One region of the Paenibacillus mesotrionivorans genome, then DNA from elsewhere that is predicted to be linked to it. Evidence: riboswitches for the same ligand, from Rfam matches in the RefSeq annotation. Region 1 holds a riboswitch; each other region holds the start of a gene.
What was found. Region 1 has a riboswitch for cyclic di-GMP ahead of ACI1P1_RS20845 (PilZ domain-containing protein). Riboswitches for the same ligand answer to the same signal wherever they lie in the genome.

Region 2: linked by a shared signal. The riboswitch ahead of ACI1P1_RS26085 (SH3 domain-containing protein) and the one ahead of ACI1P1_RS20845 (PilZ domain-containing protein) in region 1 are both predicted to bind cyclic di-GMP.
Region 3: linked by a shared signal. The riboswitch ahead of ACI1P1_RS09635 (transglutaminase-like domain-containing protein) and the one ahead of ACI1P1_RS20845 (PilZ domain-containing protein) in region 1 are both predicted to bind cyclic di-GMP.

Annotation. Positions count from the first base shown of each region.
Region 1 covers NZ_JBJURJ010000014.1:177,133-180,402, reverse strand. Annotated here, with positions in the region: gene ACI1P1_RS20855 (ABC-2 transporter permease) at 1-210, shown strand, start outside; gene tadA (tRNA adenosine(34) deaminase TadA) at 294-758, opposite strand; cyclic di-GMP riboswitch class I at 1,031-1,129, shown strand; gene ACI1P1_RS20845 (PilZ domain-containing protein) at 1,253-1,963, shown strand; gene ACI1P1_RS20840 (LysE/ArgO family amino acid transporter) at 1,990-2,610, opposite strand; gene ACI1P1_RS20835 (aminotransferase-like domain-containing protein) at 2,765-3,270, shown strand, end outside.
Region 2 covers NZ_JBJURJ010000022.1:21,101-24,370, reverse strand. Annotated here, with positions in the region: gene ACI1P1_RS26090 (helix-turn-helix domain-containing protein) at 144-1,088, shown strand; cyclic di-GMP riboswitch class I at 1,194-1,280, shown strand; gene ACI1P1_RS26085 (SH3 domain-containing protein) at 1,365-2,105, shown strand; gene ACI1P1_RS26080 (NlpC/P60 family protein) at 2,072-2,314, shown strand; gene ACI1P1_RS26075 (CpaB family protein) at 2,465-3,181, shown strand; gene ACI1P1_RS26070 (AAA family ATPase) at 3,178-3,270, shown strand, end outside.
Region 3 covers NZ_JBJURJ010000005.1:313,010-316,279, forward strand. Annotated here, with positions in the region: gene ACI1P1_RS09630 (M23 family metallopeptidase) at 1-603, shown strand, start outside; gene ACI1P1_RS09635 (transglutaminase-like domain-containing protein) at 642-1,421, opposite strand; cyclic di-GMP riboswitch class I at 1,435-1,521, opposite strand; cyclic di-GMP riboswitch class I at 1,564-1,650, opposite strand; gene ACI1P1_RS09640 (collagen binding domain-containing protein) at 1,819-3,270, opposite strand, start outside.

The DNA.
Region 1 (3,270 bases):
GGGGGGAGCTCCGGCGCAATCCTGTCGGCTGTCCGTTCCCGGTTCGATTTTTCCGCTGGGCCACCTGCCTGGCTGCAACGCATCTGGGATGCATTGGAGAAAATCAGCCCATATGTGTGGATTATCGGGTTATTTTGCCTGGCAGTGTTGATGTTCTTAGTCTCCCTCCGATTGTCCATCCGTTATTTCGAAAAACGGGAGGATCTTTAATCCCGATCCCATTTACACAAACAAATCATTTACACACAAAAAACCGCTCACCGGGCCTAAAAGCCGTACAGAGCGGTTTTTGCTTATCCGGGTTTGTTCTTGCCGCGCAGCCTGCGGAAAAAAGCGGTAAGCATACCGCCGCATTCCTCACGCAGCACCTCGCCTACCAGCTCCACCCGGTGATTGAACCGGTCCTCCTGCAGCAGGTTCATCAGGGTGCCGGCACAGCCGGCCTTGGGATCGGGTGCTCCGTATACGACGGTGGGAACACGGGATTGCACAATGGCCCCGGCACACATGGGACAGGGCTCCAGCGTAACGTACAGAGTACAATCCAACAGCCGCCAAGACTGCAGACGGGTGCTTGCCTCCCGGATCGCGATCATTTCCGCATGGGCAGTGGGGTCCAGAGTGGTTTCCCGCAGATTATACCCGCTGCCTACAATTTCCCCCTGCCGCACAATAATAGCCCCGATAGGCACTTCTCCCAGGCTTTCCGCCTTGTACGCTTCTTCCATTGCCCGGCGCATCCAGTATTCATGATCCATGAAAATCCACCTCCGTTATGGATAAGAAACCGAACATGTTTTCGATCTTGTGCACAGCCTGTGGATAACTTTGTGGATAGATGTGAATAACCGCCTCATTTTTCCACATCTTATTCTAATCGTCCCCAGATGAAATCACAATCACCCCTTTTTTATTCACAAAAAAATGACTTTGTGATGGATTGAAAACATTCTTGAAAACCCGTATACTATTTTCATAGAAGAAAACAAGGGTCCAAAGTGCTAGAAGGATTCCCAATTGCCCAACGTAATACGACAAAAGGCAAACTATTCCGAAAGGATAGGACGCAAAGCCTAGGGTCTACGGTATGTTCACTCCGGTGGAATGCTAGGATCGCCTGGTTACCGAATATCACCGGGGCGTAAGCAAGCTGTATCGATAGAGCTGCTTCCGACGGAGGCGGCTTTTTGTCATTTTATCGCATCTCCCAGCAAGGGACGCCCTACAATTCATAGAAAGGCTGGTGACGTTAATGAGCCGGGTCGAAGCGAAGAAGAAGCAAGTCGGTTTTACTGAGGTGAAGGAGGTTCCTTCCTCCACTATCCTGGTCCATTGCAGAACCGTTGTGGAAAAAAGCGGCTTTGTCTCCACGGGGATTATGACTCATGTGGAGGGGGATTTGCTGGAGATTGAAATCAGCGACTCCAACCGTTTTGTCCTAGGGGAGAATGTGAGGCTAACCGTGTACACGCCGGCCGGCATGTATCTGATTCCTTCTACGATTGTGGGCAAGGATACGGGATCGCTCATGATGATCAATCCCCCGGAGAATCAGCGGAAGTTTAATGAAAAGCGGATGTTCCCACGGGTGGAGATCAGCAAAAGCGGGAAGCTGGCCGCCTGGAAACGCAAGGGGGCTATCGGTATCTTTGAGGAAGCGGACCAATTGATGGCCATTGATATCAAAAATATCAGCCTGAGCGGTATCGGGTTTACGCTGCCGGATCCTTTCCGGCTGGAGGAGCACACGGAGCTGAAGCTGGAATTGGAGCTGGGCAGCCTCATTGCCTGCACCGCCAAGGTGGTCCGGATGGAAAAGGGAATCGGCAGCACCTATTATGGTGCCCAATACGTGGAGATGGAGGATGTGAAGATAAACACCCTGCGGGCGTTTATTCTGCGGGAACAGATTACGGCACTCTCCACCTCCAAAAAAGAGGCCAATAAGCGGACTTTTAAATAGAGAGCTTTTAAATGGGAAAACCCACGTTACAGCATGCGGGTTACCGCCGTGTACAGCAGACCCAAGCCGATGCCGGCAACAATTACCGCGGAGACTTTATTCAACAACAGAGTCAGCCTGCCGGATGGATCCCACCGGCCTGCCAGACGGCCCGCCAGAGCCAGCGCTGCAAACCACAGCCAGGACACCACAATGCATGATAAAGCGAACACCAGACGGTCGGCTCCCGCATATTGAAGAGAGGCGCCGCCGATTACCCCGATGGTATCCAAGATGGCATGAGGATTGAGCAGGGAGACAGAGGCAGCGAAGGCGATCTGCCTGCGGCCGGAATAAACAGCCGCTTCGCCGGAAGCGGAGCCGGGCTGCTTGCGCCACAAGGAAGCCCCCATGTACAGCAGGAAAATGGAGCCTGCGGCCATTAATAGTGTCTCCAGCCAGCTGTTATTGAGTACGGCCAGAGACATACCCGCTACCGCCAATCCGATGAGAAGCGTATCACAAACCGCCGCGGTAAGCACCGCCGGCAGAGCCTTGCGGAAGGATTGCTGAAGGGCCCCCTGTTGAAAAATAAACACATTCTGCACCCCCAGAGGCAGAATCAGGCCCAGGGCCAGAATAAAGCCGTGAATAGCTGAAGAAGCCAATTGAACCGACAACCGGAGCACATCCTTTCTGTTTGGTAGAACATTTTCTATGAAACAGATTGTATAGCAGGGTTGTTTTTTTGTCTCCGGCCAAATGGATGGTTGGAGAACCAGCCAAATTGGGAGATAATACATATAAACAGGGGGGAGCACAATGGACTGGAAGCCGGACCGGTATGGGGAGCTGTCCTTGCAGGAGCAAATTGTCCGCTATTTCAAGGAGGGTATACTGCGCGGAGAGTGGACGGTGGGGGCTCGTCTGCCCTCCCAGCGCATTCTGGCACGGCTGTGGCAGGTGAACCGCAGCACGGTGGCACAGGCCATGGCCGAGCTGGCAGCACTGGGGCTGGTTGAGGGACAAACGGGCGGGGGCACCCGGGTGGTCAACGAATCATGGAGCCTTCTGGCCGCCCCGCCAACGGATTGGGGCCAGGTGGCGGAGAGCGGGCGCCATCAGCCCAATTTGCCGGTGATCCAGACCATTAACCGGATGGAGGCCGACCCCGGCATCATCCGGTTGGGGACGGGGGAGCTGGCGCCGGAGTTGCTTCCCGGCCGTGAGATGGCCCGGCTCCTGCAGGAGGGAGCCAAACGTCCCGTCGCCTTGGGCTATGAAGAGCCCAAGGGCAATCCCGCCCTGCGGCGGCGGATTGCGGAACG
Region 2 (3,270 bases), on a different contig from region 1:
GGAAGAGAACGGACATTCTTGTGCATTTCCTGGAAAATGGACAATGCAGGGCAGAAAAGAAAACGCTTCAGGCTTCTCCGTATTATTCCGCAGGATGCTTATGTTACAATAAAGAACAACAGGGTTTGAATGCGGAGGCGCTTATGGAATCTATTCGGGAAAATATACAGTACCAGCATCCATTTTTGGCGGTGAAAATTTTTGATGCCGTCCGTTCCTGCCAGCCGTACCAGAAGGTGACGCGCTGGCATTACCATAAGGAAATCGAGCTGATTCTGATGCTCCAGGGGCGCTACGGCTTCTATCTCAACGAAACCCCCGTTGTCCTGCAGCCCGGAGAGCTGATTCTTATCGGGTCTAATGAGCTGCACACGGATTATCCCTGCGACAACGGCTCTTATCTGGTGTTTCAATTTGATATCCAGGAGCATCTGGAAAACAGCGGTTTGCCTTATTACCGCTACTTTGCCGATCCTTCCGTCCCTCTTAGCAGGCTGAATTACATATTCCAGGAAAACCATGAGGTACGGCAGACGGTTGCCCGCTGCATCCAATCCATCAACGAGGAATTTCTGGCCAAGCAGGACGGCTACGAAATCGCCATCAGCATCCAGATCAAGCAGATCATTCTATCTTTGCTCCGCGCGGATTCACGGAAGGTCATCCCGTCCCGGGAGAATTCCGACATTATCCGGCTGCGTCCGGTTCTGGATTACATCGATATACACTTGAGCGACAAGCTCCAGGTGGAGGAAGCCTGCAAGCTGGCTAATATGAGCTACCATTATTTTGTGAAGTATTTCAAAAAAACCATGGGGATTTCCTTCGTGGATTATATTACCCTCAAAAAAATCAGGCGGGCCGAGCGGCTGCTGCTTACCAAGGATCTGAGCATTTCCCAGATCGGGGAAGAGGTGGGGATGTCCAACATGGCCCACTTCTACAAGATGTTCCGCAAATTCAAGGCATGCTCCCCTAATGAATTCCGCAAGAAGATGCTGTTTGATACGGCGGGTAGGCAGGAGGAGTTGAATCCACCGGAGGCTAAAGCACCACAAAGTTTCCAAAATTTTTCAGTGTGTCAATAGGTACCGGGGCATGAAGGAAATGACATAAATCGAGTCTGTTGCTCTATATTCGACAAGTACCCCCTCAATTTATAATGGGATTACGAAGACATCGACGACCCGGTTTTCCGATAAAGGCAAACCCGGCGAAAGCCGGTGACGCAAAGCTACAGGGGCTGCCCCGCTTAAGCGGAATGCCTGCCAGCTGCCGAACAGAAGATACCCTCAGGGGCACTCTTTCGGCCGGAAGAGTGCTCTTTCGATGACTTCGACATTATACCTAATGGAGGGTTCCACATGATGAAACGCACCCTGTCTCTGCTTCTTGCCGTCACCTTCCTCATTATGCTTCTTCCCCTCACCGCAGCAGCCGCCGAGGACGAGGTCCCCACGAAGGGCAAGGTAATCGCTGGCGTCAGCTTCCGGTCCCAGCCTTCAACCTCAAGTACGCTCTACCGGCTGCTCAAGAAAAACGAAACAGTTAAGGTCCTGGATGAAATAAACCCCTACTGGTACCGGATTGAGGATCAGAACGGCCAACAAGGTTTTGTCTCCGCCAGTGACAAATACATAGAGATCACCAGTAACGCAGAAGTCATTTACGGTGTGAATATGAGAAAAGCCCCTTCCACCTCAGGCGATGTTGTCCGTATGCTCACGAAGGGCGAAGAGCTGCTGGTTCTGGAGAAGGCCAATGACAGCTGGTTTAAAGTCAGAGATGCCGCAGGTGTCGAGGGGTATGCCAGCGCCGGCACCAAATACATAAAGCTGAATACCAACGTCTACAAAATGAAGCTGAGCAAGTCGGACCTGATTGAAGCCTTTATCGCTGAAGGCATGAAGTATATGGGCACGCCTTATGAGTTCGGCTCCACCCGGTTTGACATTACCACCTTTGACTGCTCTGACTTTGTGCTGCAGGCCTTCTGGAATGTGACCGCACTGCCATTCCTGCCGACTCCCGCGGTCAGGCTGCATACGTCCAGGAGCTGGGCGGAATTGAGATGGATTGGAAGAATCTCAAACGCGGCGATCTGATGTTCTTTATGTCCTACGCCGGCTCCAAAGCCTCGGACTATGCCAATGTCAATCCCATGACCGAGGAAGTGACCCATGTGGCCATCTACCTGGGCGACGGCCAGATGCTGCATACCTATTCGCCCGAATCCGGCGGAGTGCGCATCGACACCATCGAGGGGAAAACCTGGGCATACCGCTACCTATACGGCGGAAGCTTTATCCGGTAATACTGTAAATATTTACTTGACGTATTCCGGGCATGTCTGATAAGATAACCTCACTTGAATAAACGGATCATTAGTTTTGCGAAGGACGCAAACTTGGGAATTTCCCCGGTTTGCGTCCTTTTTTTCGTCCGGCATAAAGGAGAGGGAGCGTTGACCAGAAGAAGAAATTTAGGCTACAGCCTTGTGGCGGGATTGCTGGCAGTGCTGTTGGTCTACGGTGTGTACATGATTTTAATCCGGCAGGTGGAGCTGCAGCAAACGGTGCGCATTGTAGCCCCGAAGGATTTTATTCCCGCCGGAACCCGGCTGGAGGCAGGGATGCTGGAGCTGGTCACCGTTGTCAAAAGCGGGCTGCGTCCAGGCATGCTCGAGACGGTGGAGTCCGCTGTGGGCAAATGGGCGCTGGTTCCCCTGGGAACACGTGAGCCAATCCTGGATTGGAAGATAGACCGGTTTTCCCTGCTGCCCGCTCCCGGACAAGCCACCTTTCCCGTCCCCAAGGAATATGTGCTGTCCATTCCGGGAGGAATCCGGGCGGGGGACCAGGTGGCGGTTTATGCTACCGGCAAAAGCGGCACGGTCCGCCTGCTGGAGGAGGCGGTAACGGTGGCCTCCATCAAGTCCTCCGCCAATACGGAGGTGGATGATCCCAAGGAGCCGAGCATTATCGCCAAGGTGAATAACGACAAGGAGAAGCTGTATACCTCCCGTAGGGATGCCAATGGTAAGGCGGAGCAGCTGAATTTGAACCTGACCGAGGACCAATGGCGCGTGATCGACGAAGCCTGCGGAACGAAGCAGAACAAGCTGGTAATCGCCTTCCTGTCCGCATCCAAGCCGGAGGAGGAAGGAGGAGAGAAGCCATGAACGGAAACGGGAAGCTGATTGTGTTTACCGGCTCCACCCCCAATATCGGGACCACGGTAGTGGCCTTTGGCACTGCGGTCCTGCTGGCC
Region 3 (3,270 bases), on a different contig from region 1:
CAGATTACCAAATTCGGGACGGATGAGGAAAACTTCCGGATCGGGTTATGGGAATATTACCAGAATAACCGGGCGGTCGAACGGATTCTCCAGTTTTCCAAAATTTATGCCGCCTACGGTACCCTGGATTTGTTTACCCACGCATTTCCTCTCCCGCTGGGGGCGGATTATTCGTACCGGGATACCTGGGGCGCCAGCCGCGGGTGGGGAGGCGACCGGATTCATGAGGGAACCGACCTCTTCGCCCACCATGGTGTTCCAGTCCGCAGCACCTGCTACGGAATTATTGAGGTCATGGGCTGGAATCCCTTCGGCGGATGGAGAGTAGGTATCCGGGATCTGAATAATGTGTATCATTATTACGCCCACCTCTCCGGCTTCAGCAAGGAGGTCAAAACCGGCGATGTGGTCAAGCCTGCACAGGTGATCGGCTGGGTGGGAAGCTCCGGCTACGGCAAACCCGGCACCTCCGGGAAATTCCCTCCGCATCTGCATTTTGGCCTGTACCGGGATAACGGCTTGGCCGAATGGTCCTTCGACCCTTATTCCCACCTCAAAAAATGGGAGCGGGAGGAACGGGCCGCAGGCCGCAAAAAGAAATAAAAAAAGCCGGGGGATCGCTCCTCCGGCCTTGCTGTTTATTAGTAGCTCTTAGCGGCAACGTACTTGCTGCTGTCCTTGGCGAAGGCGGCGCTTCCGCTGCCTGCATCCACGGTGGTATCTACAGTTACCCATGCCCCGTTCAGAAGCACTTCGTTCCAGGCGTGGTATACGTTGACATATTCCGATGTGCCCATCATCAGCTTGGTGGGTACCCCGACGCTGCGGGTCATGGCGGCAAAAAGGGAGGAATAGTCGTAGCAGATGCCTGTCCCGTCCACCAATACTTGGCTCAGGTTAGGAATGTACCCGGTAGCAACATTGGCAGCCAGCTCATAATCATAGGTTACAGAACCGATAATATAGTCATAAATGGCCTTGACCTTGGCTTCGTCTGTGTTCAAGCCTGCAGTCAATTCCTTCGCCTTTGCTACAACATCGGTAGCCGCAGCCCAGTTTACATTTTGGGTCGAATTCAGGTAAACGGCATTGGCATCGGCCAGCACAACATCTTTGGTTGCCGAGTATACACTCTTGTACTTGTTGCCGGTGGTATTCTCCAGTACGGCAATTTTGTAGGTTCCATCGCCCAGTTGAAGCGGGAAGCTTTCTTCGGTTCCGTTATTCTTCAAGTCATAGGTGTAGCTTGTCCCGTCCTTGGTAACCATGACCTTGACCCGGGCACCGGAATCCGCTTGGTATTGGACGCCGATGGATCCGGCTGAGAGCTTGCTGTCATTCAACCAGGATGCGGCAGATGCGGCGGATGCATATGCGAAAAGCATACTTGCTGCGACAATAGACGTGATGAACTTCCGCATACAAAAAACCTCCTTCGGGAGCTGGCTGCCATTCTTCTGACGAAGGGAAGGCCCTTTAGCTTTGCGTCCCTGCTTTTCAGCAGGTTTGCCGTTATCGGTGTAGGCTTGGGTGATGCCTTAAAAATGAAAAAAGCCAATTGCATTCGGTAGCTGGCTGCCATCCTTCTTGGGAAGGGAAGACCCTGTAGCTTTGCGTCCCAGCCTTTCGGCAGGTTTGCCATTTATCGTGTATTGCCTTTGGTTTTAATCTATCAGAAATTCGACATTTTTTCAATAGAGTTGTAGAAAAATATGCTAGTACCTATAGCCTGTCCTTCACAGGAAAGACATTTTTTTTGAATGACAAAAAAGCTGCCGGAATCTCTGTCCGGCAGCTTTCTTTGGCCTGTGATTTGGGTTACTTCTTCAAACGGAATCTCCGCAGGGAAACTCCCGCAACCAGCAGGCCTATTCCTGCCAATTGCCACAGCAATCTCCGCTCCTCGCCGGTTTTGGGTAAGGTGGCTATCTCCGGCGCAGGGGTCAAGCCTCCCAAGGGGACCTCCTCCACATCGATTTCGATAAGCAGGTCTTCCCCGTTGCCATCCTTGTCCACGATATTGACTGTAAAGGAATCCTTCCCGGTATATCCAGGATCAGGCGTATACAGCCAGCTGCCGGTATCGTCCACGCTCAATGTGCCATGCCCCGGGGGTTTGGCAATATCCACCTTTCCTCCCTCCGGTACCGGTACGGAGCCTCCCTTAGGCGTGTCCTGATCCGTAATTTCGGTCAAGGGTGTCGGAGTAGGGGACGGCGTCAGCGTTGGTTTCGGTGTTCCAGGCTCCGGTGTAACACTGGGAGACGGGCTGGCCGAAGCCTCTGTGGTGGCTTGAGGCGTCGGGGTGGCCGTCACTGCAGGCGTCGGGCTGGCGCTGGGGCTGACAGTGGGACTGGGAGTCGGGGTGCTTGGTTCCTCCCCTGACCCGCCTGAATTCCCATCAGGTGTCGGCGTCGGCGTTGCTGTCGGTGTCGGCGTTGCCGTTGGTGTTGCTGTCGGCGTTGCTGTCGATGTCGGCGTCGGTGTTGCTGTCGGCGTTGCTGTCGGTGTTGCCGTTGGTGTTGCCGTTGGTGTTGCCGTTGGTGTTGCCGTCGGTGTTGCCGTTGGTGTTGCCGTCGGTGTTGCCGTCGGTGTTGCCGTCGGTGTTGCCGTCGGTGTTGCCGTTGGCGTAGCCGTCGGTGTTGCCGTTGGCGTAGGTGTTGGCGTCACAGACGGAAGCTTCTCATTGGTCAGCACCGTGGTAACCGCGGCGGTATTGATGGTGATATTGTGGGACGCCGTGTCCAAACGGTAGCCAACCGGCGCCTTAACCTCCTTCAGCACGTAGCTGCCCCCGTACAACCGGGTAAATACAATTTCGCCCTGAGCATCCGTCTTCCCGCTGGCCACATAAATCTCGCCTGAACCGGATTTGCGGTACAGATCGAATTCCGCGCCGGCAAGCCGCACATTGGAATCCGCCGCATCCTTTTTCACAACAGTAAGATTGGCATTGGTGATGCCGCCGCTTCCGGTCCCTTCCCCGGAGGAAAATTTAACCACAACATTCGTGGTATTGCTGGTTTTGGTGCTGGTCACATTGGTGCCGGACAACAGGGCGGTATTCGACACCGTTTCATTGTTATTGGCAATGACCAGACTTTGATATTCCAGAATATAGGGTTTGGTGATGGTATTCAGGAAGATCAGCTCAAATACAGGCTTGCCATCCTTGTCCTGGCTGTAATTAAGGGTGTAATCCGTCCCCTTCTGCAAAAGAGTGGCCCCTTTGGTCACATTAACCTTGGTGGGATCGGAAGAATTCTGGCT